Regions from separate parts of the Oxobacter pfennigii genome, predicted to be linked through region 1. Evidence: riboswitches for the same ligand, from Rfam matches in the RefSeq annotation. Region 1 holds a riboswitch; each other region holds the start of a gene.
The links. Region 1 has a riboswitch for cobalamin ahead of OXPF_RS20895 (ABC transporter substrate-binding protein). Riboswitches for the same ligand answer to the same signal wherever they lie in the genome.
Positions count from the first base shown of each region.

Region 1 (8,314 bases):
TACGCTCTGGCCTAAAGAAACAGCGAGTATAAGTTCACCGGCAGCAATCGTAGATACACGCATTGGCATATCATTGTATGAAAACGGAAGCCTTAAATCCTGTGAGCCAAATAATCCGATTTTAACTGATACTCCCATAGGCGTAATTGCTGCATATGATAAAGATGCAGTTGGAATAAACGCAGATTCAAACTCTTTGTCCTTCTATGAGAATGGCAGTATAAAAACCCTTACAACATCAACGGATATTATAGAAATTACTGATATTAACGGCAATAAATTCATCTTCGAGCCAGGCAGCAGGCGGGATTACATTAATTTTGATGTGATGGATACAGTTCCTTTAAAAATCAGTTTTTCAAATGGAAAAGTTACATTTAACGATAACTCTGAAAATGAATTTTCCTTATCAACTCATTCATTTTCAGTCAGGCATTTTGTAAAGAAAATCTGTGATTCATGTGCAAACTGCAAAGGATGCTGTTGACTTCTTAACCTCCATATAAAAAACAGCAGAGTCAAATAAGTGACTTTGCTGTTTTTTTATTGTGCAACAACAAGGTTCCCTGGACCCGCCAGCTATCTATGATGCTATAGCTGGCGGGGTTCTTATCTTATTAAGCCTCTTAATAGGAATCAGTCTTGATACTTGCTATCTGTTTAGCCCATTTTTTCTCACGCTGTCTTAGTTTGCCCTGTTTTTTGGCTTCAAGGTATTCCTGCTCTTTTTGCAGCTTTACCCACGCTTCCCATTTTGTATTCTCCAGACTTCCGCTTTCTAAAGCTTCTTTTACGGCACAGCCCGGTTCATTTTCATGCCTGCAGTCATAAAAGCGGCATTTTTTTGTCAGCTCTTCCACATCGCCAAACATCATCTCCATGCCCGTATCTGCTTCCCATAAAAGCAGAGTCCTCATTCCGGGAGTGTCCATTATAAGCCCGCCTTGGGGCAGCAATATAAGTTCCCTGTGTGTTGTAGTATGCCTGCCTCTTGAGTCTTTCTCCCTTACCTCGCTGGTTTTTAACAATTCAGCCCCAGCTAATAGGTTTGTGAGAGTTGATTTGCCGACACCGGAAGAACCTAATAACGCTGCAGTCTTTCCCTTTGATATATATTTTTTAATATCATCAATGCCTTCTCCCGTCACACAGCTGATGGCATGAACGTCCACACCCGGAGCTGTTTCATATACTTCTGCAAGTTTTTGCGGCAGGTCATCACAGCAATCGGCTTTGCTTAAAACCACAACGGGCATGGCTCCGCTTTCCCATGCTGCAATTAAGTATCGCTCCAGCCTTCTCATGTTAAAATCCCTGTTTAATGACTGTATGAGAAAAACCACATCCACATTAGCCGCAACGATTTGCTCCTTTACTTCATAACCTGCAGCAGCTCTGGAAAATTTGGTTTTCCTTGGCAAAACAAAGCATATGCTTCTCTGATCCTCACTTAAATCATCAACTGCAACCCAATCTCCAACCGCCAGATTGATCTCGTCATATGCTTTCTGCACAGGGCGTTTAACAAGCCCTTCCCCCTTTTCGCAGACCACCCGAAGAAATTGACCGTAGTCAGATATGATTCTTGCAGGAAGCATTCCCTCTTTATGCTTTTTCTTCCACTCCTTTTCAAAATAACCGTCCCAACCATAGTCTTCTATATTCATTATTCAAATCCATCCTTTATAATTTTCTTTTCTTGCTGTCTTCTCTTCTTTTTATTATTCAAATCATTTTCCTGGACCCTTGTCCTTGGGTTTATCTCCCAGCTCCGGCGCAGTGTTTTCATATAATCATAAAAATTTTTCTTATCACTCATAATTATCACTCCTGTTACAATAATTTTGCGGGTAGACTCAGTCGTATAAGCTTTAATCGTCTCTTTAATAATATTGTTCCTGGAAAAGGGCGCAAAAATCCCGCAGATGACGACCGCCTGCGGGATTGTAAAAAAAGCAAATAAAAAACACGCTCATAGCGTGCACATTGCTTTCACACTATTCAGGTTGCTCGAAAGAAGGCGCACCGGCAATTTAAACGCCTGTGCCGATATTCAATTATTCAAAAACCACCTTTGCATTTATAACAGACATTAACAACAACTCCTTTCGAATAAGTATCCGGCAGACTATTACTCTGCCTCCTATATTATATGAATCATTCCATAAATTGTCAAGCTGTAACTTCATTTAAGTTAAGGAAGTACAAGATTTTGTTGAAATCCTGCTGCATGAAATTTACGTATAAATTACATTATAATACGTATAAAAATGTAGCTAAAAGGTGAAAAATGTAGTAAAATTGGGGGTAAATACTTTGGAGTTGAACTTTTAATGATGAAAATATATGAAACAATAGCCGATATGATCGATGATCATATTTTAGTATGTGACAGCAATGGCCAGATTGTTTTTTCCAATAAGCCCGTACAGTCATATTTAGGCTATGATGCTTTAGAACTGGAACAAAAAAAATTTTTAGATTACATAGCAGACATTCACATCAATAAAGCACAATCCGCCATCAGCAGCGTTTCAGATATACCTTCTTCCTGGGATGAATTTCTATTAAAGGGCAAACACGGTGTATTTAAACTTCATTTTAAGTTTGTAAAGAAAGATAATCTTATATATATTTATGGAAATGAAAAATATATTGAGTTTGAGAGAATTAAGAAGAAGCTGGATGTTGAAATAACAAATGCAATTAAGATACACAAGCGCTCCCTGCCTATGAGCCTTCCGGATAATGAAAACATATCTTTTGCCTCTTTGTACATTCCTGCTGAAGATTTGGGCGGAGATATATTCGATGCTTTTAAAGTTGACAATGGTTTGCTCAATGATTTCTTTGAGCAATATGTATGCTTTATTGCTGATGTCTCGGGACATGGATTGGATAGTGCCATGCTGGCGATTTTTATAAAGGATACTATAGGAAGTTTTTTCAGGTTAAAACATACACCCGGTCAATTATTATCGCCTAAAGAAATCATGGATTTCTTTATTGAACACTATTTAAAGGAAGGTTATCCCGAGGAATATCTGGTATGCTTGCTTATGGCAGTTATTGATTTGAAGACAAATGAACTTACTTACTGCAATGCCGGCCTTCATATCAGTCCTTTATTAATAAAGGATAAAGAAAATATAACAGAGCTTGGCAATGCGAATCTTCCCATATCAACAGCCATAGGTGCCCAATTGTTAAAATATGAGGATTCTACAGCACACTTTTCTCCTGGGATGACCCTGCTCATTATGTCTGACGGACTGCCAGAACAAATGTCTCACAATGAATTTTATGAAGGCAGGCTTAAGAAACTGGTTGCCGAAATTCATCAACTGAATCCTGCTCAAATGGTTAATAAAATTCATGAGGATTTCATTGACTTTTTAAGTTATGAGAAAACCAGGGACGATATAACTTTGGTTGCAGTAAAACTGCTATAAGCGTGAACATGCTGACAAGTTTTAAGTTTATATTATGAAGGGATAGATTATATGCAAAAAATACTGACTGGCATTTTGGAAGCTATCGAAGATGAAATTAAAGCCCAGCAGCATTATCAAAAGCTGGCTGACCACGCAGAGGATCCAATGGTAAAGAAATTTTTTGAACAGATGAGAACAGACGAAGAAGAGCATGAGAGAATACTTCGCACCCGTTATGAAGGTTTTGCAAAAATGCTGAAAGCAAACAAAGAAAAATAAACCACCCTAAAATCTTAATCATTTAGAGAATTGCTTTTTTAAATTAATTATGGCTGTTATATTGGTTTTTTCAATTAGTAATAAGGCTGTCATTCATATATAATTACTTTTAAAATGAAAGCTTGGAGTGATTTGATGATTAATTTGCCTGAAGCATTTGATACATTCAGTGAAGCAAGAAAAGCAGGATTTATTGAAATCATGAAATTAAAGGAAGAAGGCAGGAAAGTTGTCGGAACTTACTGTACTTTTACCCCCTGGGAAATCATAATGGCAGCAGGCGCTATACCCATATCCCTTTGCGGTACAAGCAATGAACCCATAGCTGCGGCTGAAGAAGTACTTCCAAGAAACTTATGCCCTCTTATAAAATCCAGTTATGGACATGCAATTACCGATACCTGCCCTTATTTTTATTTTTCAGACATGCTAGTCGGTGAAACCACCTGTGACGGAAAAAAGAAAATGTACGAATACCTCGGTGAGATAAAACCAATGCATATAATGCAATTGCCCCAGTCCGGCAGCAACGGTAAATCTCTTGCGCTTTGGAGAGATGAAATAATCTCCCTTAAAGAACGAGTGGAAAAAGAGTTCAATGTTGAAATAACCTATGAAAAGCTCAAAAAGGCAATAAAGGACAGAAACGAACAAAGAAAAGCTTTAAAGGAGTTTTACGAGCTGGCTTTGTTTTGCCCTCCCCCTATTTCAGGCTACGAAATGTTTCAGGTACTTAACGGTGCAAATTTTAAAACCAGCAAAGAAGAACAGGTTGACTCCGTTGCTGCCCTGACAAAGCAAATAAAAGAGCTTTATGATAAAGGCGCAAGGAGAAATCTTCAAGACAGCCCCAGGATACTAATTACCGGCTGCCCCATAGGCGGTGTCAGTGAAAAAATAGTAAAGGCTGTTGAGGACAACGGCGGTGTGATAGTTTGTTTTGAAAACTGCAGCGGTGTTAAAGCTATAGATACACTTGTTGATGAAGATAAAGACCCTTTTGAAGCGCTGGCTGAAAAATATATAAGTATAGCCTGTTCCTGTATGTCGCCAAATAACAACAGGATTGAATTATTATCAGAGCTTATAGATAAATACAGGGTTCAGGGAGTAATAGACGTCATTCTTCAAGCATGTCATACCTATAATATTGAAACCTACAGCGTTAAAAGACTTGTGAATGAAAAGAAGAATTTGCCTTATATAAGCATTGAAACCGATTATTCGCAAAATGATACAGGTCAGCTTAAAACAAGGCTGGCTGCCTTTGTTGAAATGCTTGACGCCTGATGCACAAAACACTCATTCCCCTTGACAAAGCTGTCCTGGCGGGTTAAAATTATACAGCAACTAGAATAATCCGTCTGTATGCGTAAAATGCGCCGGAGCGTTATACTACCGCTCTGTGGGGACGCCGATGTAATTTCGGGGCTATCCCAGTAACCGTGAAGCTGATGAAAGGGTATTAAGTCACTGCCGCAGGGTGGGAAGGCACCCCAGTAAGATGAAGCCAAGCCGGGAGACCTGTATAGACATTATGCTTACCTCTGGGGTTGGGATGGTCGGCTGTATAGGCATTGTGCCAGTCTGAAAATGTTTCTTGCCGCTCCTATCTGGATGGGAGCGGTTATTCTTTTATACAAATATATACAAGAAAGGGGCTTTTCATTATGAAACGCCAGATATTGTCAATTGCTTTATCTGCAGCTCTTGCCATATCCATGTTAGCAGGCTGTGCAACCAATTCTGAAAACACTCCGTCGCCGACACCCACAGGTACAGTTGAACCTACAGCCAAAACTGTGTATCCGCTCACTGTAACGGACATGACCGGGCGTGAAGTGACAATAAAAGAACCCGTTACAAGGATAGTTGCAATCACTGCTGCCAATGCCGAGATTGTCTATGCTCTTGGCTTAGGTGATACTATGGTAGGCCGTGGCGAATACTGTGACTACCCGGCGGAAGTACTTGAAGTTGCGTCTGTCGGCTCGGGCAATGATACCAACATTGAACAGATTATTTCCCTCAAACCTCAAGTAGTTTTTATGGGGACCATGGCTCAAACAAATGAGCAAATAAACCAACTCACTCAAGCCGGCATTGCCGTAGTGGCTTCCGATGCAATTGATATTGCTGGTACATACAAGAGTATCGCACTTATGGGCAAGATACTCAATAGAAATGAAGAAGCGGCTAAAATAATTGAAAATATGAAAACAAAGATTGATGACATTGGTGCAAAAGCCTCTGCCAAAGCATCCGGCAAGAGCATTTACTTTGAGGTTTCGCCTCTGGAATTTGGCTTGTGGACTGCTGGAAGCAATACATTTATGGATGAGGCTGCTAATATATTAGGCTTAAAAAATACCTTCGGAGACATCAGCGATTGGGCAGAAATCTCTGAAGAGCAAGTACTGGAACGCAATCCCGACTACATTATGACAGTAACTATGTATTTTGGTGAGGGTCTTGAACCTGTCGAAAGTATCAAATCCCGTCCCGGCTGGAATAACGTAAAGGCTGTCGCAAATAACGGAATTATAAATATGCCGAATAACGAGCTGACACGTCCCGGCCCCCGCCTTGCCGACGGAGTAGAGATGCTCTACAACTTTGTCTATGGCGGCCAATAAATCCAAGCCAGAAGGTTTCCGGCTTACTGAGTACCTGATCTTCGGGGCGGTAACTCTCGTTGTGGCAATACTGTGCGTTGCGCTGGGCAGCGTGAATGTGCCTCTGTCGGAGTTTATGAAAAGCGTAATAATAATGACCATACGCTTGCCGCGAGTGCTGTGTGTGGCGCTGGCAGGAGCGTCACTGTCGGTTGGCGGTGCGGCAATGCAGGGCTTGCTTAAAAACCCCCTGGCAGACGGGACTACCCTTGGGGTCAGCGGAGGTGCCTCCTTAGGCGCCGTCCTTGCCATTGCGTTAGGTCTGTCAATCCCCGGCTTTCCTTTTGCCGGAACGGTCTTAACGGCTATGCTATTTGCTTTTATATCCATTATAACGGTGCTTGCGCTGGCCTATAAGCTGGATTTTTCTCTGTCAACCAATACCATAATCCTTTTAGGCGTGATATTCAATATGTTTGTATCCAGCATAACTTCGCTGTTAGTTACCTTTGCAGGCGAAAAGGTAAAGACCATAGTATTTTGGACTATGGGGAGCTTTGCGGGATGCACTTACGGAAACGCCGCAATGCTTTTAGGTGCCCTGGTTCTGTTCGGCGGATTACTGATGCTCCAGACCCGAGAACTCAATGCTTTTGCCGTTGGAGAGGACAATGCAAGGAACATCGGCGTGAATGTCAGACAAGTCAAGCTTCTGGTTTTAATCTGTGTGTCAGCGCTAATCGGCGTGTGTGTCAGCATTAGCGGAACTATCGGTTTCGTAGGATTGGTAACACCTCATATGATACGCATGGTTGTAGGGCCAAACCATAAGAGACTGCTCCCGGCAAGCGCCTTCGGAGGAGCAATTTTCCTTATGCTTTCGGACCTGGCTGCACGTACCTTTTTAAATCCTCGGGAATTGCCCATTGGTATAATCACCAGTTTCGTCGGAGCATTGCTGTTTATCTGGATATTCTACTCATCAAGTAAAGGAGGCAGGCGTTAGATGCTTAAGGTTAGCGACTTAACCGTCAGATACGGAGAACTCACAGTCACAGATAAGGTGAGCTTTTCTCTGAAAGCCGGACAATGGCTGATGCTTGTCGGACCTAACGGTGCAGGTAAGTCAACGGTAGTGAGCTCCATAAGCGGCGGTACGTCATATTCGGGTAATATCAGCGTATTAGGTCGCAATGCCAAGAGCTACCGGCCCAATGAGCTTGCAAAGCTCGTAGGTGTGTTGTCACAAAGTCACAGCGTAGGTTACGGATATACCGTGGAGGAAATAGTGCGGTTAGGAAGGTATGCCCATTCTCCGGGGTTATTTGCGGGGAAGTCGCAAGCTGATGATGATGCTGTTGCCGAAGCTATTAGTCGTACCGGCCTGGAGCCATTTTTAAAGCAATCTGTGCTGACATTATCCGGCGGTGAGCTTCAGCGTACATTTTTAGCACAGCTCTTTGCCCAGAATCCCAAGATATTGATATTGGATGAACCTACAAACCATTTAGACTTACAGTATCAAAAGGAAGTCTTTGAACTGATCCGGGACTGGCTTAAGGAGCCTGAGCGTGCGGTAATATCGGTAGTGCATGATTTGAGCCTTGCAAAGGCTTACGGCACACAGGCACTGCTCTTACATCGCGGCAAGACGGTTTCTCAAGGGCCAATATCGGAGGTTTTTTCCCGAGAAAATTTGCACAGCGCCTATTCTCTTGATGTATATGCCTGGTTTAAAGATATGTACGGACAATGGCAATAATATAAGAAGCGTTGAGTTTTTACTCAACGCCTTTTTTACATGATTCATGAAAATTACGAAGTAATTTTCATGTCGAATGAACTCTTAAAGGAATTCATTATTTCATATATTTTATTCATATCGGCATTTGCACGGAAGGTATCTGCTAAAAGATCGTACTGGGATTGCTTATAATCGTTATAGCTTGGCAGGTCTTTTAATTCCGGCAAATTTACTTTTAAAAG
Region 1 covers NZ_LKET01000068.1:303,809-312,122, forward strand. Annotated here, with positions in the region: gene OXPF_RS20870 (hypothetical protein) at 1-487, shown strand, start outside; gene rsgA (ribosome small subunit-dependent GTPase A) at 627-1,667, opposite strand; gene OXPF_RS22825 (hypothetical protein) at 1,667-1,819, opposite strand; gene OXPF_RS20880 (SpoIIE family protein phosphatase) at 2,334-3,452, shown strand; gene OXPF_RS20885 (ferritin family protein) at 3,504-3,713, shown strand; gene OXPF_RS20890 (double-cubane-cluster-containing anaerobic reductase) at 3,849-5,003, shown strand; cobalamin riboswitch at 5,063-5,259, shown strand; gene OXPF_RS20895 (ABC transporter substrate-binding protein) at 5,384-6,349, shown strand; gene OXPF_RS20900 (FecCD family ABC transporter permease) at 6,336-7,334, shown strand; gene OXPF_RS20905 (ABC transporter ATP-binding protein) at 7,335-8,090, shown strand; gene OXPF_RS20910 (cobyric acid synthase) at 8,144-8,314, opposite strand, start outside.

Region 2 (8,314 bases), on a different contig from region 1:
TACTCGGCGACTCCTATGGGGGCAAGTATACCGTTTACCCAGTAAAACCAGTCCTCCTTGCTCCTGTCTGCCCCGCTGAAAAATGTATACTTTGATTCCAGGCCGTTTATGGAGTTTACAAAGCCTCCTCCGTAGGCTGTCTGTATATCTAAATTTCTGAACAATACTTCCATGCCTACTTCGTCTTTAACCAGCCCTACATTTTTGGAAAACATTTTATTATAGCCGAAGTCTCTTGTTACGATTAAATCTATTTGATAGGGGCTTTCTATATCCCCGCTGGCTTTCAATTCCTGTGAATTCTGTGATGCCGGCCGGCCTTCCTGATACTTTATTTCACCCTGTACCGGACCTTTATAGTCCTTATATATGCTGGTATCCACATTTTCTTCTAGTTTGTTATTTTCACTGCTTTCTGTCTCAACCTTCACATTTTCATTATTTGTTATAACCCTTGTCCCCTGTTTTCTCCCGCATGCAGTTAAAGAGACAATCAATATTAAGCATATTAAAATCAACATCCTTTTTTTAAGCATAGTCCCGCACCTTGCTTTCCGTTTCATTATCATTCATTATCCTGACTATTTTATTTCTCCTATTGTACCTTTCCAGAACTTCTATAAAGCTCTTTCCAAATACTCTGGAAAACACTATATTCCCCAAAGCATGCATGCTGTCGTATGAAAAGCTTAAAATGCTTCCGATTAAAATTGCTTTTAAAGTAACAGGCCTTATATATTGCAATAAATACCATTGGTTCAGTATGAAGCCGTAAATATATCCCCACAAGCCGCAGAGCAATATAAAAACGTTTATTCCTCCGCTTTTTATGGGCTTTTTAAAAGCCCCGAAAAAAGCTCCGCACAAGCCCCATCCCATCATCTGCCATAGAGTCCAGGGTCCATGGCCTAAAAAAAAGTTTGAAATAAATGCGCTCATGGCTCCTACCATAAAACCGTTTACACTGCCCATGCTGTATCCCGTAACGGCGCACATGAAGGTTACGGGCTGGACTCCCGGTATAGCTGCAAAAGGCACCCTTAAAACGCCGATTATGGCGGATATTGTTGCCAGTATGCAGATGGTTTTTGCATCTATTTCCCTCATTTCAAATATGATTACAAAGGATACCATAATCGCGGCACAGCTTATAAGCACCGAGACTGCTGCATCCACATTGAAATAAGTGACTAAGAATAATATGACTGCAAAAAACAAAATGATAATGAGCTCGGGCTTTATTTTTCTTTTCATTTTATACCACCTTTAAAAGTTCTATTGCTTCCCGGGAATTTACAATTCTGTACTTGTCTTTAAAAATTTTAGCAATCTGGGGAGAGTAATACATGGAGCCGTAAAGTATGTCTTCTGTCCAGCCTTTAGCCACTATTTCCCCGTGAAACATAAGAGTAACGGTGGTAGCATAGTCTGCCGCAAAATCCGAGTCATGGGTTATAAGCACCACTGCTTTTCCCCTATGGGATAAATCCCTGATAATGCTTCCTAATTGTTCCTTGCTTTCTCCGTCCATACCCCGGGTAGGCTCGTCTAAAATTACTATGTCCGGATCTGCTGCCATGGTACAGGCAATGGCTACCCTCTGTTTTTCCCCTCCGCTTAAATCCCTGGGGTTTCTATCCTTCAAATGTCCGATATTTAATATTTCTAAAAGGCTCTTTACCCTCTTCTCATCGTATTGGCCTATATTTTCCAGAGTGTAAGCCACTTCTTTAAACACATTGCTCCTTCCGAAATAATCGTTGGGATTTTGAGAAAGATATCCTATTTTCTTTATTCTGTCTTCCATAATAATTTTTTTTAAATTCTTGCCATTTACCACAATCCTGCCGTTATATTCCTCGATAAGGCCTGCGATAATCTTGAAAAATGTACTTTTCCCCGCACCATTTTCCCCCATTACCGCCATTATTTCTCCGCGGTGCAGCACAAAGTCTATATCTTTTAATGTCTTCTTCCCTTTTTCATATTCAAAGTTTACTTTATTTGCTTCCACGACGACGTTCCCCAGGGGAAGATGCTCTTTTTGAGGGCGGTAATCAAATTCAATATCCTTTATATATTCTCTTCCTTCTCTTATGGTTACAGGGAGCCTGTCTCTTCCTGATTTCTTAAAAATATATGTAATATTTGGAAGATGACATTTTCTTTCTATAATTTTTGGAATACTTTGGGGGCTTCCTTCGGCAATGATCTTTCCGTCCTCCATAAAAATTATCCTGTCCGCCAGATGAAAGCACCTGTCCAGCCTTTGTTCCACCATAACTACAGTTTTTCCCAGGTCCCGGTTAAGTCTTTTAATGGAATTTAACACTTCTTCCCCGCCTATGGGATCCAGCTGGGATATGGGTTCATCAAAGGCAACTATATCCGGATCCATAGCCATGACGGAAGCTATGGCTACCCTCTGCTTTTGCCCCCCCGATATTTCCGTATTTTTTCTGTCTCTTATTTCATTTAGCCCGAGGAAAGACATGGATTCCGCCACATTTCTCTTCATGCTGTCCAAATCCATGACCAAATTCTCAAGTCCAAAGGCTATCTCTCTTTCCACGTCCTGGAGGACCATTTGCTTTTCCGGATCCTGAAAAACCATCCCTACCGTCTTCAATATATCCTGCCTGTCCATATGTTCTATATCTTTCCCTTTTAGCATTACCTTTCCCCCAATGGTCCCGCCATAGAATCCGGGGACAATGCCGTTAAACAGCCTTAACAGCGTCGATTTGCCGCAGCCCGAAGGACCGGCTATCAATACAAATTCTCCTTCCTTTATGGTAAGATTTATATTATCCACGGCATTTTCAGAGCTTTCGGGGTACCTGTAAAATACATCATCCAATTTAATCATTTCCAAGTTTTCCACCACCAGTTTATTATTGAAGGTATAAATAAAAGTATTATAAATATAATTTCCTGCAGGGATAGGGGAATTTTAATACTGTCCAGCACAGGATAGAAGGCATATCTGTGAAAACCATTGACCAGAAAATATATAAGGTAAATAAAAAATATGACTATGAAACCAAGCATCATCCAATCCCCGGCCGTGAACCTTTCGCTGAAATAAGAGCTTCTTTTGGAGTACATTCCATATCCCCTTGAGTACATGGATTCTGCCATATCCGCCGAGTTTTCTATGCTGGACAAAAATAATATATTAACGATGGATGCGCTGCTTGCCAGCCTTTTTCTAAGGCCCCTGCGGCTCATCATATTCCCTCGTAATTTTTCCACTTCTTTGATATTTAAATAGGCATTCATTATTGTCGTAAAGAGCCTTAGAGTCATATTTACCAGCAAGGCGGACTTGCCCAGGAATTTTGAAAAATATCCGAAAGCCCTGTCGGGATGGATGACTAAATTCCCAAAACCGAATAAAACAGTTACTCCGATTATTTTAAAACCGCTGAACAATCCATATAATATCGCTTCCATTGTGATTTTTATCCTGCCAAGGATTGGTATGTTAAAATGCCCTGTATAAATAACCGTTTCTCCCGAAGACACAAGTAAAGGATTCAATATAATTAAAAGCAGTACAAAGGGCAGCATCATCTTTCCGTATTTAAACAAATCCTTTCCCGACCCATCCATATAAGCCATGGCTAAAATGCTTAATATTGAAATTAATATGTATAAGGGGTTTTCAATAAATATAAAAATTAAGACGTACAAAAATATAAGCGAAACAGTAACAAGTGGGTGCAGCGACTGCAAGAATGTATTTCTGGCTTTATATATCATAAAATCATCGCTTTCCAAAATTTTATCGATAGGGAATATGCAAAATAAAAAACACCTCAATATTTCAGAGGTGTTTAAAAACACAATTTATTTTGAGCAGCCAAAAAATACGGACTACCCTATATACATTGCTTTCCGACGCTGCGTTATCTTTCCCTCCGAAAGATTCGACAATTAACGGGCAGGTTTCCTGGCTGAGCTTCATCCTACTCCCAACTCTTCCCAGAATATATTATTCCAGTGATTCTTGCTGGTTTCGTCAACATCACAGTAACGGTGGGCTGCAGTGGTATTTCACCACTTTCCCTTTTAACCCATCCCTGTGGAATGGGCACCCGATAATGGAATATTCAGTTTTAATCTTAATAAAAATATAGCATACTATTACATCCAATACAATAGCAAAGGGATTTACAGGTATCTTTTTTTGAAAAAGTATGTCTTATTTATGTGGTATAATGTTTTCATACTTGTCAAGGAGGGTTTTGGATGAGTAGTAAGCAAATAAAAAACTACGGCGATTTTATTAGCGCCTTGCTGGACGCTGGGTTCTCAATGGGAGGCGGGAACAGCGAAGGGATTTTCTCTGTAATTTCATGGAATTGGGAGGAAGAACCGCCTTATGAAACGCCTGTTCGCTGGCACACCGGCGACCCGGAGACTGACCCGTGGGAATGGCGCATGCGTGTGCTGGACGAGCGTAAGGATATTGCTTATGCAAAACTGTTCTTTAAGAAAAGCGGATATATCGTCAAAGAATGGGTTCCCTATTTTCTCGCGGTTCGCAGAGGCAATATGACCTTTGATGAAAAATACTCGGACGGTGCAATCAGCAACCACGCGAAACGCATTTACGGCACCATCCTTGAAAACGGTATGCTGCCGTTACATGCCATAAAGCAGCTTGCAGGTTTTGGCAAAGAAGAAAAATCTCAATTTGAGCGGGCCTTGGTTGAACTGCAGATGAAAATGTATCTGACCATGTACGGAAGGCAGCAGAAAATATCTAAAAAAGGTGAGGAATACGGCTGGTCGTCAACGGTGTTTTGCACAACCGAGAGTTTTTGGGGTGAGGACGTATTTGAAAAAGCCTCAAAAATCGGAAAGGATGAGGCCATTCAAAAAATAACAAATCATATTTTTACTCTTAATCCAAACGGTGAACCAAAAAACATTTTGAAATTTATCAAAGGCTAGTGTTCCTTTAACCGTATTGAAAGCTTGGCTGCAGAAATTCTGCCTGGCTTTTTTTAAATTGAAGTAAATCTGTAGCTAAATAAGCATGTAATTAAAAATGGCCCGTGCAGGCGACTGAAACCTGCACGGGCCAAATAAAAGGAGGCTGTTTGTTAATCTATGACTTTAAAAGTTTAGCGTATAACCTTAATTGTCTACATCTATTAATATAGGCTCTGCAAGCTGTTTCATAACATCAAATGTATCCCATACGAACACCTTAATCTTGTATGTGCCGGTATCGGGGATGGCAAATCCTCCCGAGAGCCTTACCGTTTCACCGGATGCAACTTCTTTTGATGCATAGGCATAATTTATCATCTCGTTTTTACCTTCTGTAATGTCATAGAGGCAGATGATCAATGTAGCCTGCTGGGGTAAATCATTATTGTTGGTCATCTGTACGGTTACATTGGCATCTTCTCCGTTGCTGAATTCTCCGTCATCTGTCCTTTCAACGGTAAATCCTGTCATCGGTTCCACAGTTACTTTGCAATACGGGCGGGAAATGTCAATAACTTCATCATCATCTTCGTTGAACCGCACAGCGGAAATCAGGTATTCGCCGGGCTCATCAAAACTTATTTCTGCTGTACCGTCCTGGCCGGTAAATATTCCGGTGGAATTGCCGGCATTTACTTCTCCGTCACCGCTTATATAAAGCTCTGCTCCTTCAATAGCTTCCGGTCCGGTAGACTGGCCAAACATCCAATTTGCAATATTTTCCCCCGTAAGAGTCAGGTTTAGCTTTTCTCCTGTTTTTACTGTAGCTTCTTCCCTGTCAAACATGGAGTGATATCCGTATATCCAGTCCACGCAGAAAACTACCACACTGTCTCCTTCTTGAAGCTCATACTGGGAAATAAGGTCTGTTGATGGCATTTCATTGTTAACGGCATACATCCAGGATACGCCATAGGTATCGTTTTCCTGGCCGAATATTGATTTAATAAGGCCGCTGCTTACATCCAGTATACTCTTATCCACCGGGTCTGCTCCGGCACCTTCTTCTATTCCTTTCACCAGAGCATGCAGGGCCGTCACTTTACCGTTATCGGTGCCGCCAAAGGATTGAGGATTAAAGTATTCTATGGAATCAAGGGTGGTCTTGGGCAGCAAGGTTACATCCGGCCCTTCAATTCTGATAGAAATATTTTTCACGGCCTTCTCTGCCACCGGGTCAATATCCGGTGCATTGAGCCAGGAGTTAAGGTAAGGCGGATTACTGCCATTATAGGATGTTTCCTGTTCATAATCGTTTATATAGTGCCATATGACTTGGTCTCCGTCTGCCAAAGTTTGCTGCTTAAGCCCCACATTGGAATGGATTCCGTTGACTGTATACATCCATCCGGATTTTGGACCGTTATCAAAGGCATATAGCCAGTAGCCTTTTAATACAGCCGGTGCCGTAATTCCGGCTACATAGTTATCCTCGGCACCCTCCTGGGAAAGCCCTGCATCCTCAATTGCCATCATAAATAAGTCATACATTTTGCTGCCTTTATCCATTGTATAGGCTTTGGTTTTTATCCAGTTTATATAACCGTCAAAGCGGGGTTGCCCATCTTCATGAACAGTGTCACCGATGAGGCGGAAGGTGACGGTTATATCATCCGAAGTACTGAAGGTGACTTTGTAGTCCGGCGCTAAGCGGACCACAAGTGGCAAACCGTTTGCATGGTATTTCTCGATTTGCAAAGAATGGTCGCCGTCAGTGAGATGGGCGCTTTCTATTTGCACTCTGCCATTTTCATCCGTTGTGTAAGTAACATCGTCCCAGGTCACGGTGGCCTCGGAAATTGGTACGGTATAAGGCACCTCCACCGTATCTCCGTCTTGCTCTACCCATTGAGTACCAGAGGCGGTAAAGGTGATTATACCGCTGCTGTTTAATTGGGAGGTATCCACTGTAGGATAGAGGCAGTTTGCATCGCCGTAATACAACAGTAATTCATCATTACCTTCTACATTATAGTCGGAAACTCCAACATTAGGTAAAATACCGTTAACGCGGTAGTTCCATCCGTCATAACCTCCAAAATGAGCCTGCTCCTCTCCATTTATAGCGGATATATATTTACCGAAACTGGTGTCGGCAAAGGTTATGGATAGAGAATCCTCATGTTCATCGAGATAATTCAGCACATCATATGCTGTGACATCTCCCGTGTTGGGTACCGTCACGCTGCCGTTATAGAGATTGCCGTCAATACCCTCGATACGTACATTTACGATAATGTCTTCGGCCACACCGAAGCAGAAAAGATATCCTGATTCGTTGAACAAATAGAGGTTTCCGTCATTATCGGCAGCAATCTGCTCAAAGGCAAACTGGGATATGGACGGCACCGCAACCTTACTTATTTTCGCATCATCGGCAGTGGTAACGGCTGCTGAGTCCTCCAGCACATAAACAGGCGCTGGTTCGGAATAGCCCTGGAAATAGAGATATACCTTATGGCTGTTGCCTTCATTGGCATAAGCTGTGCTGAGTATAGGTGTGCTTTGGACTTTAACTTTTTCTCCGCTATCAATGGTATAAATGGTCTCCAGAGTGTATGAAGAGCTTCCGCTTGGCTTCACAGGCGTCGCTTTCAGCACATCGACTTTTCCCTTCTGGCCTGTCAGGTACACCCTGTCATTATAGATTACGGGAGTGCAGAGGCTTTCCTGGCTGACGTCTGTAATAACGGGCCTGTCCGCCGTTCCTCCTGTATTTGTAATGAGCTTTCCCTGAGCATCCAGCTTTACAGCATACAGCTTGGCACCGGAGTATGAGGCAAAATAGAGCCTTCCGGTATCTTTACTGTAAGCAACGCCGCCCCAGGTATAGATATTGTTATCAGAGCTGAATTCCCATGTACTTATAACCTCTCCCGTCTTGTATTTTACGGCATAAAGGGTCTGGACAGCAGCCACATAGTAATTATCGCCTACTACGGTGCCCGAATTCCAGTTAAAATCGTCATTTAAGCTCCATGCAGGTTTGTTGCGGCCGTTTTCATCCACTTCAAAGCTGGTGGTCTTGAAAGCATTTTTGCCGCAGAAAATATACCCGTCGCTGTACACAATGGGACGGAAATTACCGACAGTCCCTTTGCTGTTCAGGCTGCCGTTGACCTGGGTGCTGTGCTGGCCACCGACAGTTGTCCGCCAGAGTTCCTTAAGGGTGCCTGCTTCAAAGGCGGTAATATAAGAGCTTCCGGCAAGGAAAAGTACACCGTCGCCATAGGCCAGGTAATCGTACATATAGCCTGCTGTACCGGCAGTTACCTGTGCCTTGATTTCACCTGTTTCCTTATCTATTTTG
Region 2 covers NZ_LKET01000039.1:90,556-98,869, reverse strand. Annotated here, with positions in the region: gene OXPF_RS13780 (DUF4430 domain-containing protein) at 1-536, opposite strand, end outside; gene OXPF_RS13775 (ECF transporter S component family protein) at 529-1,254, opposite strand; gene OXPF_RS13770 (ABC transporter ATP-binding protein) at 1,256-2,869, opposite strand; gene OXPF_RS13765 (energy-coupling factor transporter transmembrane component T family protein) at 2,866-3,765, opposite strand; cobalamin riboswitch at 3,929-4,119, opposite strand; gene OXPF_RS13760 (AlkZ-related protein) at 4,255-4,962, shown strand; gene OXPF_RS13755 (DUF4430 domain-containing protein) at 5,149-8,314, opposite strand, start outside.
Region 2: it holds a riboswitch for cobalamin, as region 1 does, so the genes downstream of both, OXPF_RS13765 (energy-coupling factor transporter transmembrane component T family protein) here and OXPF_RS20895 (ABC transporter substrate-binding protein) in region 1, are expected to answer to the same signal.

Region 3 (8,314 bases), on a different contig from region 1:
CCTTCATATTCAAAGCTTAAATCCTTTACCGATATTATTGGCTCATCAAAGAGCCTGCTTTTAACCCTACTCCTTCCTTTAATAAAGGAAGGCCTTGTTTTTAAAAAGTTTGGGACTTCATTACGGGGAAAACCGTCATAAATAATCTTACCTTTTTCAAGGAAAATGTGCCTGTGGCACAAATCAAGATAATTATGGGCCTTTTCCTCCGATATGATGATAATCTTGTTCTCTTTGACTGCAAGGATGTTCAATTTTTCGTATATTTCTTTTTTGCCTTGAGAATCCAGCTGGGTTAAGGCATTGTCAAGTATTATTATATCCGGCTGTGCCGCCAGTACGGAGGCCAAGGCTGCTCTTTGAGCCTCCCCTCCCGATAAACTCTCCGGCTTTCTTTTTTCATATCCCGATAACCCTACAAGTTCAAGGACATTTTTTATTCTTTCTTTAATTTTTGAAGGTTCTATAAGAAGATTGCAGGGAGCAAAAGCCAGGTCTTCCTCCAGAGTAGCACAAAACAGCTGATTCATAGGATCATCCATTACAAGCCCTATAATGCCTGCCAATTGAGGCAACGCTTTATTAAATATATTTTTTCCCTTATAATATACCTCTCCCATTAGAGTCCCTTGTACAAATGCAGGAATTACATTGGATAAGGCGAGGCATAGGGCTGATTTGCAAGGAGGAGAGCCTGATAAAAACACAAGTTCTCCTTGATTGAATTCTATAAAAACATCCTCAAGGGCGGCTTCATCTTCTTCCGGAAAAATAAGCTTTTGGATTTTTGCAGTAAAAAGCTTGTTCATCAAATCCCCTCCTTTCAAACTTATATATTGTTTAAAATAATTTTAGCTTTTTCCATTGCCTCAGGATGAAGCTCGATGCTGTCGGCAAAATTATTAAGGGGCTTGGTTGCATCTATACCCATTTTTGCGCTCCTGCTCAATTCATCGGTTGAAGGGTCCAAGGTGCAACCCATTCCCATATGCTGGGGAATTATATGCACATCCTTGTCTGCCTGAACTCTGGTGGCAATTGCCCATAGCACCCTGCTTTCGTCAAATACGTCCACATCCTCATCAACTACCACTACATGCTTTAAGTTGTGGTCTACGGAGAGTGCAGTCATAATGGCCTGCATGGGCTGGCCTTCGGCTATTTTCTTCATTGAAATATAGCAGTGAAACAAACCGCAGGCAGATAAGGGAGCATGTACATTTATTATATTAGGCAAATTATCCTTTAACGCCTTTAATACATCCCCTTCTCTTTGCACAGCCACAACTGTATTATGCTCTGCACACATTCCCGGCGTTATGCTCTGATAAAGGGCATTGGTTCTATGATATATTGCCTTTGGTATGAATACATTTTCAGTGCTCCTGTGGCAGGCATAATTGGTAAATTCGGCAAAGGGGCCTTCCGGCTCATTTTTGTCCGTCAATATCTCCCCTTCAATTACTATCTCAGCCCACAATGGCACTTCCACATCTATGCCCGTGCATTTTGTGATTTGGAGGGGCTCCCCTAAAAGCCCTCCCATACGGGCAAACTTGCCCTTATCATAGGGCACAAGTGCCATAGAGCCTAAAGAAATTGCCGGATGTACGCCCAGCACAACGGCTGCTTCTAAATTTTTGCCCAGTTTTTGAGCCCTCCTGTGATATTCCCACAGCCTTTGCCTTGAATGAAGGCTGATACCCAGCTTATCGGGACCCTTAAGCTGCATCCTGTGATAGCCGCAGGTATCGGCTCCCGATTCCGGATCCTTTGCAGTCACCAGCCCTGCCGTTATATATGGACCGGCATCTATAGGGAAGTGGGTAAAAATAGGAAGTTTTGTTAAATCCAGATGTTTTCCTGTCATGCAATTTTCTTTAAAAGGAGCTTCATTTAAAACTACAGGCTCTATTTCCTTTTTAATTCGCTCTGCATAAATTACGGGCAAATCCCTCTCGTCAACTCCTATGGCCATTGCCATGCGCTGCCTTGTGGCAATGGTATTGGCTATTACGCCAAATTCAGAACTGCTTATTTTCTCGAAATGCACCAAGGAATATTTCTTTCGCCGCTCTAATTCCATAATTATGGCAGTAGGTTCATATTCTCTTTTCAATTCTTCTTTTATATGCAAAACCTCTCTTGGAAACCTCTCCTCAAAATCCTGCAAAAATATTCTCCAGTCCTGGCTCATATAATCCCTCCTAATTCAATACCCCGGATTTTTTCACATTATCGTAAATTATTTTTGTAAATATGGTTCCTCCTACAATGCCAGCTAAAGTTGTGATGAGCGACGATATGATGATTACCGGAATGGGTAGCCTTAATATAACATAAAGGCCAAGTCCTACGCATATATTCCCCACAACATTTGATAATACCTGGGCTATTATGTGGTGGGACCACTTATCCATGGAAAGCTTCCATGAAACAAGGGAATAGGCTAATGATGCCAATCCGTTTGCCGGTATGAAAAAAGGTGCCAAAGGTGAAAGCCCCGAGGCCAACGCCACAAATGCCTGGATTTCCGAGGTGATTATTCCTGCCGGCTGCTTGAATAAAAGGACCACAAGTCCGGTAAATATAGCCCAGGTAACTCCGCCTACGATTACGCTGGCGGGGTTTATAACTGCATCTATCCTGTGGGCTATCTGCTGCACAAAAACAAATACAACTCCTAATATAACCGCTCCCACCAGTGCCTTTGTATCGTATCTTACGGCTTTTTTTACTTTTACATCCTTATTAGTTATAGCTTCACTCATGATTTTTCCTCCATCTTTCTTAATTTTAAAGTTTCTTCTATGTCGATACCCTGTGGAGTTATTGCTACGCCATAATCCTTTAATGCTGAATCAAGGCTTATATAGCCATTTATATAATCCTCATATACAAGATTTATATCTCTTTTAAGAGGATTTCCAAAGCCGCCTCCCCCGGAAGATATAAGAGTTAGCGTATCTCCGCATTTAAGCGGCAGCGGAGAAGTTTTGCTTTTTAAATGCAGCACCTCCTCCTGTGTGCATAATTTATTGCTGTTTAAGCTTCCCTCCTTCCCCCCCTTTAAGCCGTAGGGCGGTATTTTCATCCCATCGCCGAACATTACTATATTTGTATCATGGCCGTAAAATTGGATCTCATATTTCACTCCGGGAGCTCCCCTGTATTTTCCCGCGCCGGCAGTATCCATAACCAAATGGTGGTTCAAGGTTAGAATGGGATATTGGACTTCATTGGCTTCATTATTTGGAGCTCTTACTCCTCCGTAATTTGATATGGGAGCCATATAGGGAAAACCATCCTGCCCTTCCTTTCCCCCTCCCGAGCCCAAGCAGCAGAATCCAAAGCCTACAAAAAAATTATTATTTCTGGGGTCAATACCGTAAAAGGAAGGCCCGCAATACCGTCCAAAGCCGGCAGGTATTTTTTGAGGCACTGCAAGGGCACAGGCTTTTAAAATTGCAGAAATTATTTCACTGGCACAATGAAGGGTGGATAATGTTACGGGAGCCGTCGAATTTGGATTGACTACCGAGCCCTTTGGAGCAATTATTTTTATAGGCTTAAAGGCGCCGCTGTTTCTTGGAATATCCGGTGACAATGCCCAAAGAAGGGCGATGTATGCCGCGCTTTTTGTAGTAACAAGCCCGCTGTTTATAAAGCCTGTAACCTGTTTATCACTTTCGGAAAAATCAATTGTCACCTCCTGCTTTTTAAAGGTGACGGAAGCCTTTATTTTAACTGGTTTATCCGAAAAACCGTCATCATCCAAGTATTCCTCTCCCTCATATGTACCTTCTGGAAATTTAGAAATTCCTTTAATTGTCAGCTCCTCAGCCTTTAAGAGCAATTCCTCCGCTGCTTCCCTAACTTCCTTTAAGCCGTATTTATTAAGCATGTCAATTAATCGTTCACTGCCGATTTTATTGGCTCCAGCTTGAGCAAAAAGGTCGCTCTTCATCATTTTGGAATTCCTTGTATTATAGGTTATAAGCTCTAAGACATCGTCACAAAGGTTATTTTCCTTTACAAGCCTTGTGGGAGGAATTCTTATTCCCTCCTGAAAAATTTCCGTGGCGCCTGTGTTATAGCTGCCTGCAACTGCTCCTCCTATATCACCGTGATGTGCACGGCTGACTGTGAAAAATATAAGCTCTTTTTCATAAAACACAGGGGTGACTATACCTATATCCGGCAGGTGATTGCCTCCCATATAAGGGTCGTTTATGATAAATACATCCCCTTCCTCTATGCCTTCCTTATATTTTTCAAGAACAGCCTGTACACTAAAGGAACCGGCAGCGGCTAAAATAGGTATTCCGTTTAGCTGTGAGATGAGTTCTCCTCTGTTATTTGTGACACCGCAGGCAAAATCGCAGGCTTCTGCAAATATGGGAGAGCGGGAGGACTTTTCCAATGCTGCTCCCATCTCTTCTGATATGGTGTACAATCTGTTTGCTATAACAGACTGAAGAATGATTTTACCAACATCCAATTATTTCACCTCCTTCACATCCATGATTATATTGCCGCCTTCATCCTTATAAGCTTTATAATCAGGGCTTACAAATATTGTGGTATAATCCTTTTCAATGAGAGCAGGGCCTGAAACAATAACTTGGGCTTTTATATTCATGAATTTATAAACAGGCAAATCTTTAATTTTTAAATCCTTATCCCAGCACACTTTGCGGTATTCATCATATTTGGCACCGCTTTCCATACTAAAATTATTTGTATGGAAAGGTATATCATCTTCCTTTTCGCCTGCTTCAATACGCACATCCAGAATGACGCATTCATCTTCCGGCTCTTTATATCCGTAATATTTTTCATGAAGATTATTAAACTTTATTCTTAATTCCCTTATGCTGTTTTTATCGAGGCTTTCACCTTCAAAGGGGAGGGATAGCTGATGATGCTGATTTGAATACCGCACCCCAAAATAAAATCTAAATTCTCTTTTTTCAAAAGCCACCCCTTGCTGACTGAGATTGATGTCGGCACTTTTTTTAAGTTTACTCATCACCTGGTTTATTTCACCCATGCTGATTTCACTCATGCTCTTAATAAAGCTCTGGGCTATATCAGTTTTTATTTTTGACTTTAACATTCCCTGGGCACAAAACACTTCTCCAAAGGCAGGTATGATGATTTTTCTCACGCCAAGCTCCCGTGCTATCTTAGCTGCAAATATAGGCGATGCCCCGCCTGCCGCCAAAAGTGCAAAATCCATGGGGTTAAATCCTTTTTGCAGAGTCATTAAACTTACTGCATCCGCCATTTTTGCCGAAGCAACCTCATAAATTGCAAGGGCAGCATCATGGGGGCTTATGTTGAGAGGATCGGCTATTTTTTCTTTTATGGTTTTTAATGATAAATCTTTTCTTATTTTTATTGCTCCTTTTCCAAAGCTTTTTTCTTCTATAAATCCAAGGAGCAATGCGGCATCTGTGATGGTGGGGGCTTCTCCTCCTTTATCAAAGCAGGCAGGCCCTGGAAAACTTTCTGCTGATTCCGGCCCAACATTGAGTCTTAAGCTTTCATCCACCTTAGCAATGCTTCCGCCTCCTATACCCTGGGAATTTATATCCACTGCAGGCAGGCTTAAAGGATAACCCTCGACTGAAGTTTCAGACAAAATTTTTATTGAATGGCCCTTTATAAGGCTGACGTCAAAGCTTGTACCCCCCATATCAATAAGCACCATATCCGGTTGATTAAGTTCCATTGAAAGGGCTCTTGCTCCGCTTGATCCTGCCGCAGGGCCCGAAAAAAGGCCTTTGACTCCAAAATGGTTATCAAGAGATATGCTTGTGACTCCTCCGCTATTCTGAACCAGCTTCACGCCGCAATTTAGTCCCCATTCTTTAAGGGAAGATGATAATTCCTTAAGATAATGGGATATCTTTGGTGTAAGATAAGCATCCAAAACAGCAGTGGAAGTTCTCTCATACTCACCTAATTTGGGCGCAACTTCACTGGATAAGGATATATACACACCGGGGAGCATGTCTTCTAAATATGCCTTCACACATTTTTCATGAGCCGGGTTTAAAAAAGAGAATAAAAGGCATACGGCAACCGATTCTACTTTTAATAACTTAAGCTCATCCTTGATTTGCTTTAAATTGTCCAAATCCAGAGCAGTTATTTCCCTTCCGCTGTAATCAACTCTCCCTTTAAGGTTAAAGCGGAGATGCCGGGGTACCAAAACCTCCGGAGGTGATGCAAAGAAATTCCATTGATTGTCCAATTTTGAACGCCTCATCTCTAAGGCATCGTTAAATCCATCCGTTGTGATAAGGGCGGTCTTTACCCCTTTCCTTTGAATAAGGGCATTAACTGCAACGGTGTTTCCATGAACAAGGGATTTGATACAGGAAAGAAACTCCCTTGATGATAAGTTAAAATCATGAGCTAATATCTTAAGCCCTTCCATAACCGTTATAATGGGATTTCCCTTGTCTGAGGGGATTTTTACCGTTTTTATGCCCTCCGGACTTTGTGCAATAAAATCTGTAAATGTTCCCCCCATATCCACACCGACCTGAAACATACAACCACTCCTTAAAGTTTTTAAATAAAATAAAAAAGTCCTCAGCCTTTTAGACTGAGAACTTTGCCATCATTCTCTAAGTACCACCCTTTCCTGGAGAGTGTACAAATTCACCAACAAGCAGGTTTCCTGACTTGCGTATCATTGCAGCTTATCTCCTTCCCATTTTCCTATTATAAAAAACAGTGGTTTATTGATAAGCCGCTCCTCGCTTACAGTGGCGGGACCGTACAGGAATTTCACCTGATTCCCTATTATCCTCATTTTAATGAAGCACTTATTGGAAATATTCATTTATCTAGATTATATTAAAACTTTTTTAAAAAATCAAGGATAAATTATGAATAACACACGGCCTATCTATTTCTCTTAACATAAATATTTTAGCAAATTGCAAGTAATTAGGTAGATTGATGCTTATTTATGTAAACTCATTGTTATTTTATAATTATCATTTCCTTTGTGAACTTGTTAAGTATTTCCCCGCTGCCGTTATGGATTAAGACTATATCCTCAATTCTCATTCCAAACCTTCCCGGGATGTATATACCTGGTTCGATGCTAAAGGACATTCCGTCTTTTAAAATCTGCCTATTATCTTCTCTTATATACGGAGCTTCATGAACGGCAGTACCTATTCCATGGCCTGTCCTGTTTAAAAAGCATTCACCATAACCTGCATCTCTTATAACCTTCCTTGCCGCCAAATCTGTATCGCGAGCTGTTACTCCTGCTTTTACATAGCTTTCAGCACTTTTATTGGCTTCAAGTACTATGCTGTATATTTTCTTTTGCTCCTTTGTTGGTTCACCGACAAATACAGTTCTGGACATATCCGAGCAATATCCCTTGTACTTGCATCCAAAGTCCAAAACTATTATATCAGTGTCCTCGATAACCCTGCTGTTACCAACATAATGGGGCTTTGAGCTGTTAGGTCCTGACGCCACTATAGGCTCAAAGGATAAGCCTTCAGCTCCCTTTTCAAAAAATAGCTCTATTATTTTATCACCTATATCTTTTTCCGTAATACCCGGCCTAATATATTTTACTATTTCCGCTGCTACTTCATCGGCAATTAAAGAAGCCTTCCTTAGATAATCCCTCTCCTGTTGTGTCTTTACAACTCTTAACTCTTCCAATATACTGACACCATTTATGAAATTCATATCCAATACGGTCTTCATATCCAGCATATCAACAGCCCTTATGGCATCATTTACCCCTATGGTTTTTCCCTTAAGCCCGTATTTTATATTTGCCTTTTCTAAGCAAGGCAAAAAGCCTTCCGAATCACTCCATACAAATATGTCGGTTTGACCTCCGAAAACCTCCCTGGTCTCTTCATAATAAAGCTCAGGGGAAATGTAGAAAAATCTCCCGTCGGATAATATGAACAAGGCCTTGAATCTCTCGCATATAAAAGAGCTTTTGCCTGTAATGTATTCCATGTCCGAAGAGGTCCCTATAATCAATACATCGGCATTATTCTTTACCATCAGCTGAGCCAGCCTGTCTATCTTTTCGCTAAATTTCACTTGTATACCCTCCTTTCAAGGATTATATATAGTTAACAGTTCTCTTTATTTCCCGTTAAAAAAACTGGGAGAAGTTACAGAGATGATTTTAACAAGCCTGTTGGTAAAATTAGCCCAATTATGAGGAGTTGAAGAAGAATAATGGGCGCTGTCTCCCGGATACAATTCATAGGTATTGTCTTCTAAAAATAAAGTTAAAACCCCTTCCAGC
Region 3 covers NZ_LKET01000043.1:67,698-76,011, reverse strand. Annotated here, with positions in the region: gene OXPF_RS16635 (ABC transporter ATP-binding protein) at 1-809, opposite strand, end outside; gene OXPF_RS16630 (UbiD family decarboxylase) at 830-2,197, opposite strand; gene OXPF_RS16625 (hypothetical protein) at 2,208-2,771, opposite strand; gene OXPF_RS16620 (hydantoinase B/oxoprolinase family protein) at 2,768-4,501, opposite strand; gene OXPF_RS16615 (hydantoinase/oxoprolinase family protein) at 4,502-6,565, opposite strand; cobalamin riboswitch at 6,668-6,861, opposite strand; gene OXPF_RS16610 (M24 family metallopeptidase) at 7,003-8,103, opposite strand; gene OXPF_RS16605 (helix-turn-helix domain-containing protein) at 8,149-8,314, opposite strand, start outside.
Region 3: it holds a riboswitch for cobalamin, as region 1 does, so the genes downstream of both, OXPF_RS16615 (hydantoinase/oxoprolinase family protein) here and OXPF_RS20895 (ABC transporter substrate-binding protein) in region 1, are expected to answer to the same signal.

Region 4 (8,314 bases), on a different contig from region 1:
CCAACAGCCCGGAAGACCTGATAGCACTGCCGGATGAGGATTTTGCAGAGACCTATGTAATGGAAGAATACCTTAAAATGCAAAAAGAATTTTTATGGGATGAAACCCTTATATCCATTGTGGACAAGGAAAATGATATTGTATCCCTTAAGTCGTCCATTAAGGCAGATCAGATTATAGGGAAGGCAGTTTTCACCCTTAATGGAGCTGTAGTAAAAGAAGTCAATTTAAAAGCCATGGAGGAAGTGAAAAAGAAAAATATCATAAATTCCGTTTCTCAAAAAATTGATACAGGAAACATAGTCTGGTTCTTATCAGGTACGATATTCGGCGCTTTTGGAATTCTCGTGCTTTTAAGAAATGCTGCCGTAAAGAGAAGACGTTTAAGGATGGGAATAAATCAATAAAATAAATCCCTGTGGACAATCCCCAGGGATTTATCTTTTTATGTGGATATTGAGGATAATGTATTATTCAAGCATACATTACTTATATACAGTTTTGCTTAATTTCAGTGCTTCATCTGCTATCCAGCCGTTTACTTCCATAACTTTAGGATCAGCCCTGTCCAGTGTCTTTAACATTCCGCTGAAAATATATCCGCCGTTTGGAGCGAGTTTTACGAAGGTATCACGAACAGCCTGACGCACTTCCTCTTCATCGATTACCGGCCAGGTTATGGGTACATTGAGTTCAAATCCCCCATTAATTGCAAGCTTGCGTCCGAATTTTTTCTTTACCGCCACTAAATCATTTTCTACCTGGGCAGGATCCCACACACCTACTCCTATTTCAACCATTGAAGGCATTAAATCTTCACATCTGCCGCAATTATGATAAAAAATAGGCAGTCCTGCATCTCTTGCAATGTCCAGACATTTTTTATAACGGGGAACAAAAAGCTCTTCGAAGAGTTCGGGGGAAATGAAGGGATGAAGCTTTGAGGCTGAATCATCTAATAAATAATAGCCATCAGGTTTATAATAATGAATGACGTTCTTGGTGATGTAAAGTGAATGTTCAAGCATGTAATCCAACAGCTCTTCTACTTCTTCTTTTTCCTCGTATATGGCGCACAAACCTTCCGTAAAGCCCATGAACCCTATAAACTGCTGGAATAAGTCTGCATAGCCGCTTATAACAAATGCTGTATTTTCGGGGTCTTGTACAAATTTTTCCCTGTCTTTTTTAGCTGCTGCTTCCCAGTCAAAACCTGAGTAATCCGGCGCTTTGATTACATCTCTCCATTTTGTTACATCTGTCAGGATGAAATCATTCGGTTTCGGAAGCGCCGCAAAGTTGGTTTCCGCATTGGTTACAAAAGTAACTCCCCACGGGTCTTTTCCGCCTTCCGGACCTCTGAAACTTCCTAAAATGCATGGGTCTGCCATTGTCATAAGCGGTGCAGCTCCCGGCCTGCCGAATGTTGATACAGGTACGTATTCCGGCATTTCACCGCGAGCGACGCGTAAAAAATTTTCTTTCTGGGTTAAATGTGCCGTCATGCATAAACCTCCTTTATTATTTATGATTTTTAAACATTTAGCGGAAAATAATAGTATATATGCTAATTATATCATTTATACACCCCGTATAAAAATGATAGGTTATATAAAATTGCAACGAATGAGTTGGAGTTGTTATATGCCGATGCATATACTTTTTAATTTATCCGTTTTATGATATTATTGTTTATGATACCATAATCTACAATAAACGATAAAACATGCAATTATAAGTTTCATGAAATTGAGATCTTTCATATTTCATGATTGGAGGTGCGATATATGAACGAAAGAGAATATCAAAACGAAATTTTTAACAGTTATAATAACTTGATACCTTATCTTATTCATTTCTTCCGGGATGATGTGAATTTTTCAATTTGCGATACCGCGAAATATATTAAAGTAGTAAATGGTACAAGCACTAAAACCAATTTAAAGGTAGGCGACCCTATACAACCCGGAAGCGTGGCTTACGAGTGTATGAAGGCAGGAAAACCTGTCACCAAAATAGTGCCTAAAGAGGTTTTAGGGGTAGATGTGAGAGCTACTGGAATACCGGTATTTGATGAAGAAGGCAATATAGAAGGCTGCCTTGTGTTGGGAAAAAGCCTGGAGCGTGAGAATAAAATACATGACCTTTCCAAAACTCTGTCTAATGCCCTTTCGCAGATATCTACTGTTGTAGGGCAGGTTTCTGCAGAAGTTCTGAACCTGGCCGGAGAAAATACCATAATTCTTGAAAAGGCAAATGGTGCTGCCAAAGAAACGGAAAGTACTAATGAAATAATAGAATTTGTTAAAAGCATTTCCGCTCAGACCAATCTCTTAGGTTTAAATGCCGCTATTGAAGCAGCAAGAGCAGGTGAGGCAGGAAGAGGCTTTAATATTGTAGCTCAGGAAATCAGAAAGCTATCCAATTCCAGTGGTGAATCAATTGCTCAGATAAATGACATAATACAAAAAATTAAAGAATCCATTGAGGATATAACAAATGGTGTAAGCAAAGTAAATGGGTCTTTTCAGGATCAGGCGGCAGCTTTCGAAGAAATTACCGCTTCCATAGAAGAATTGAACAAGAATGCCCATGTACTTGAACAGCTGGCCGAAAATCTTTAATATACGCATAAATGATTTTATCCCCCCGAATTAAGCCCGGGGGGATATATATTTATTTTCTTTTTCAGAAACTAAAACATGCACAAGTACTCATTTTATGTTTTATACATAAAATGTCAATAATCTTAAAATTCCTATTTAAAAATCTCCCGTAGTGACACCGGCTGTTTCAAAGGTAGCCATCTCATCGGCAATTTTAATTGCAGCTTCTGCTATCGGGAACATTAATGCGGCTCCTGTCCCCTCTCCTAATCTCATATGAAAATCCAATCTTGGTCCTAAACCCATCTGTTTTAAGGCCAAGCGCTGTCCTTGCTCTTCCGAGCTATGGGATGAAATCATATAAGAAGCAGATAGCCGTGCGATTTTTGCTGCTGTCAGCGCTGCCGCCACTGAAATAATGCCGTCCAAAATAACAGGCACATTCTGATAGGAAGCTTCCAATATTGCTCCTGTAAGGGCTGCAATCTCCAATCCTCCCACCTTTGAAATTACATCTATGGGGTCGTCAACATCGGGCTGGTTGACTTCTATTGCGCGTTTTATAACTTCCTGTTTATGCTTTAAGGCATCATCTTTGACCCCTGTTCCGCGTCCTGTGACTTCCTCAACAGAATGGCCTGTGAAAACTGAAATAAGAGCAGAGCTTGGTGTCGTATTGCCAATACCAACCTCACCTGTTGCCAGAATGTTCACTCCTGATTTAATAGCATCAGCCGCAACCTTTGCCCCGGTTAAGATTGCCATCAGAGCATCCTTCCTTGACATTGCAGGCCCATGCATCATATTATCCGTTCCACTTTTTACTCTGTTTATCATAAGCTCAGGAGGATTAAGCAGCGGCGCAATTCCTACATCTGTACAAATAACCTCTGCTCCCGCATGGCAGGCTAAAATATTAATACCTGCATTTCCATTTAAGTAGCTGTAAAACATTTGGGCCGTTATCTCCTGGGGAGCGGCGCTTACCCCTTCTGCCACAACGCCATGGTCCCCGGCCATAAGAAGAACTGCCTTGCCTGCAATTTTAGGATGAGAAGTCCTCATTATGCCTGCAATCTGCTCGGCAATATCTTCCAGAACACCCAAGCTCCTTAAAGGCTTAATTTTTGCATTCAGCCTTTCTCTCATTGCCATAATAGCTGCTTCGTCTAATCCTTCAATTCCCGATACGAGCTCCTTAAGTGCAGCTTCAAGCTCTTTCATTTCCGCCTCTTTGATATTGGCCACGCCGTGATATGCAGTCACATTTTTTGATACAGTCATTTTAATCGCCTCCACTTTATTTTTTATAAAAAAATAAAGTCCCGCCACAAATTAATTGTGGTCGGGACTTTGCCGTCATCTCCGCCGCTTTTCCTTTATTAAAGAAAAGACTTTTTTCATCTCAGGCAGGTCTCCTGACTTAAGACTCAAACGCATCATTGCCCCTTCCCAGCATAAGCCAGTGGATCGGCAAGAGCTCGTCCTTACAGTGGTGGGTCCGTACCGGATTCTTACCGGTTTCCCTATTCTCCCCGAAAATCGGGGCACCTAAGATAATTTTATAATATTTTAATAAAATTTTATCATAAATGCTGAAAAAGTCAAGCTATATGCCATCCACCCTTTTAGGGTTTATATAAACCTCATAAAATGATCAGGAGCTAAAATCATAAGGAGAATTTAAATATATTGCCTTACAGGTATAAGTTTTTGACTGTCTGAATCATCATCAATTTTGGAATAATAAAAAAATTAACTTATATGCACAATCATAATATGTAAAAATTATTTCAAATTATTATAATTTCAAAACATGTTAAATGATGGTAATATTTATAATAGTATATATAAATATTTTTTAAGGGGGATTAATATGTTCGATCTTACAGGGAGGCTTACACCCAGAGAAAACTATTTAAGACTGCTTAAAGGAGGCCATCCGGATTATATTTGCCATGTTTCCGAAATTACAAAAGGAATGTTCTTTGATCCTTTGGCCATGGCTTACATGAACAGGGTCCCGGGAGCCATATCAAAAGACAGATGGGGTATATCATGGAAGTGGCTTGAAGGACATCCGGCTGCCAACCCCTATGTAACGGAAGAAACAAAAGTGATAAAAGATATCCGGCATTGGGATAAGTACATAGATGTTCCCTGGCCTTCCAAATTCAATGTTGACTGGACAGAAGCAGAAAAAAGAGCCCAGGAATTTGACCGGCAAAATTATCTTCTCATGGGATGCTGTTTTACCGGCCTCTTTGAACTGACGCATATGCTGATGGGCTTTGAAGACGCCCTCATGAACTATATTGAAGAACCTGAAGCCATGGGAGAGCTCTTAGATGTTTTATGCGAATTCAAGCTTGCATATCTTAAAGAACTGATAGACCATATCAAGCCTGACATGATTCACATCCATGATGACTGGGGAAACAAAAAGGATCTGTTCATGCACCCCGATACCTGGAGGGCTCTTTTAAAACCCCGCTGGGCAAAAATATATGAATATATGAAATCAAGAGGAGTGTTGATACAGCATCATGCCGACTGTGTATGCGAACCGATTGTTCAGGATATGTCCGAGATAGGAATTGACGTATGGCAGGGTGTAATACCTCAGAATAACATACATGAAATTCAAAAGACTCTCAACGGTTCAATGGCACTTCAGGGCGGTATTGACGGCGTTGTATTTGACAAAGCAGACTGGACAGAAGCTGAAGTGAGAAAAGAAGTTAGAAGAGCCTGCGATGAATATGTACCCCAGGGATATTTCATACCCGAAATACCTAACGGTCAGCCATTAACGCCTGGTATTAACGATATAGTAATAGATGAACTCAATTCCTACGGAGAGCATTTCTTTAAGAAGCAGAAAATATAATAGCACAGGGGCTCCAGAATTATGAACAACGTAAATGAGCATTGTGAGAGTTCTTTAAAAGTTCTTGGTGACGCCGCCTCATAACTTTTGATTGTTTGAGCGATTAGCGAGTTATCAAAAATTCTTGCATTTTCAAGGCAGGGAGCCTTAAAACTTACAGAACCCGAATACGAATGGAGTGTTCATAATTCTGGATCCCCTATTTTTAAGATACTTATTTTATGTAATAACCTCTGCCGTATAAATAAGCTTCGCTCTTAATCCATGAGTTGATCTTTGCAATGTCAGGATCTCCTATTCTCCCCAAAGCATTGGCGGCTATTGCAAAACCTCCGCCGGGTGCGTATTTATCAATCGCATCCCGTACGCCCTGCCTCGTTTCCTCCTCATCTGCATCCGGCCATGTGTCTGGTACAACCCATTCATAGCATCCTGCTACAGCAAGTTTGCCTTTATATTTTTCTTTTATGCTTAAAAGGTCATTTGTGGGCTGTGCCGGATCCCATACCCTGACTCCCAATTCAACCATATCATCTAAAAAGTCTTCACATCTCCCACAGTTATGCAGCTGTATGGGAATGCCCCTTTCGTTCACAGGTTTCAATATCCTTTCATAAACAGGCTTAAATATGTCTCTGAACATTTCAACAGACATGAAGGGATTTAGCTTTGCTGCCGTATCATCAGCAAAATAAACCAGGTCCGGTTTATAATACTCCACGGATTTTTCAATAACAGGCAAATAAAAATCTGCCATATAATTGAGCAATTCCTTGCAGTATTCCGGCTCCTCATATAATGCGCAGAGTCCGCTGTTAAAGCCCATAAAGGCAATAAGCTGTTGAAATGGCATAAATCCTACGTTTATGCATGCAGCCGATTCGTCGAGGTTTATTTTGGCAAATTCGTAATTTTTCTTTGCCTGCTGTTCCCAATCCACCTCCGGCATTTTTGGAGCTTTTATAACCTGGTGCCATTTGGTAATATCCTCCAAAATAAAATTGTTAGGCTCAGGAATACCTCCATAACCCGTTTCTTCATTGGCAACATAATGCACTCCCCATATATCGTATCTTCCTTCAGGCGGTGTCATTGCAGGCATTCCGAATATAAAAGGTCCTACATTCTTATATACCGGTTCACCCTTCCATGGTGGATTTCCCATTGTGAATACAGGAACATATTCCGGCATTTCTCCTTTTAAGATACGCATATAATTTTCTTTCGGAGTCAGCTTTGATTTATACATTGTGTGCCTCCTTTTATTAATATTATAGAAGGCATGAATATGCCTTCTATAATTAATGTGATTAATTCCTCACTTATTATTTTATATAATAATCTCTTGTGTAATAGTAAACTTCACTTTGAAGGATTTCATTAACCTTGGCAATGTCAGGATCGCCGAATTTGCCAAGGGCATTAGCTCTTGCCGCATATCCGCCGCCAGGTGCGTATTTGTCAATGGCATCCCTTACGCTCTGCCTAAGTTCTTCTTCATTATATTCCGGCCATGTTAATGGAACCTTCCAGTCATAGCATCCGCAGACAGTAAGTTTACCTTTAAACTTTTCTTTAATGCTCAAAAGATTATTTGCAGTCTGTGCCGGGTCCCAGGCTCTGACTCCCAACTTAACCATATCATCTAAAAAGTCTTCGCATCTTCCGCAGTTATGAAGCTGTATTGGAATGCCTCTGTCGTTTGCGGGTTTTAAAAGTCTTGCATAGGCGGGTACAAATATATCCTGAAAAATGTCGAGAGAAATGAAGGGATTTAGTTTGGCAGCAGTATCATCAAGGATATAAACCATATCAGGTTTATAAACATCAACTGCTTTTTCAATGAAGGGCATATAATAGTCAATCATAAAATTGATCAGTTCCTTGCAGGATTCCGGTTCTTCCAGCAATGCGCAAAGACCGTTGTTAAAGCCCATCAAAGCTATCAGCTGCTGGAAAGGCATCAAAGGAATGTTCATCATCGCCGCTGATTGAGTGGTATCGATGTTTGAAAACTCATAGTCCTTTTTCATCTGTGCATCCCAGTCTATTTCATCTACGGCAGGAGTTTCAGGAGCTTTTACAACTTCATGCCATTTTGTCACATCTTCAAGTATGAAATTGTTTGGTTCAGGAATGCCGCCATAGTTCGTCTCTTCATTGGCTACATAATGTACACCCCAGATATCTGTTCTTCCATCTTTAGATGGTGCGCCGGGAGTTCCCCAGATATTAGGCCCTACCATCTTCCAGGCTGTTTCACCATTGTAGCCCGGTAATCCCATGGTATGTATAGGTACCCAATCAGGTATTTCCCCTCTTACAACCTTCAGATAATTTTCCTTTGGTGTCAATTTTGATTTTGACATTAGGTTTACCCTCCTTTTTATAATTAACTAATTTAAAATTAGTTAAAAACAATCCGTTATAAAAATAACATTATATATTTAATATTAATACCTTTTACATAAATTTACAACCATTCCGTTTTTGACCTTTTCGACTTTGTTCTGATATGTTGATAAGTTCTTTTTATGATGGATATGATTGAATTGCCACGGAAATTGGCAGGATAATTAAGAGATGCTTTATACCTAAAATATAAGGGGCACTTTTATAAGTGCCCCTTATATTTTTATTATGCCAGCACTGTTATTCGCAGTTTATATGCGGAATAGATGTCTACAATTTAGAACATTACTTTACTCATTCTGTCTATCTCTGCAGTTACAGTTTCATAAACGCCTGTATATAAACTGTTGGCTCCGCCCATTGTTGTATTGGGTATAAAATATAATTTACCGCAGTTTGTACAAGC
Region 4 covers NZ_LKET01000021.1:182,224-190,537, reverse strand. Annotated here, with positions in the region: gene OXPF_RS04045 (D-alanyl-D-alanine carboxypeptidase family protein) at 1-407, shown strand, start outside; gene OXPF_RS04040 (uroporphyrinogen decarboxylase family protein) at 486-1,505, opposite strand; gene OXPF_RS04035 (methyl-accepting chemotaxis protein) at 1,788-2,624, shown strand; gene cobT (nicotinate-nucleotide--dimethylbenzimidazole phosphoribosyltransferase) at 2,763-3,890, opposite strand; cobalamin riboswitch at 3,998-4,176, opposite strand; gene OXPF_RS04025 (uroporphyrinogen decarboxylase family protein) at 4,483-5,496, shown strand; gene OXPF_RS04020 (uroporphyrinogen decarboxylase family protein) at 5,711-6,745, opposite strand; gene OXPF_RS04015 (uroporphyrinogen decarboxylase family protein) at 6,822-7,865, opposite strand; gene OXPF_RS04010 (uroporphyrinogen decarboxylase family protein) at 8,186-8,314, opposite strand, start outside.
Region 4: it holds a riboswitch for cobalamin, as region 1 does, so the genes downstream of both, cobT (nicotinate-nucleotide--dimethylbenzimidazole phosphoribosyltransferase) here and OXPF_RS20895 (ABC transporter substrate-binding protein) in region 1, are expected to answer to the same signal.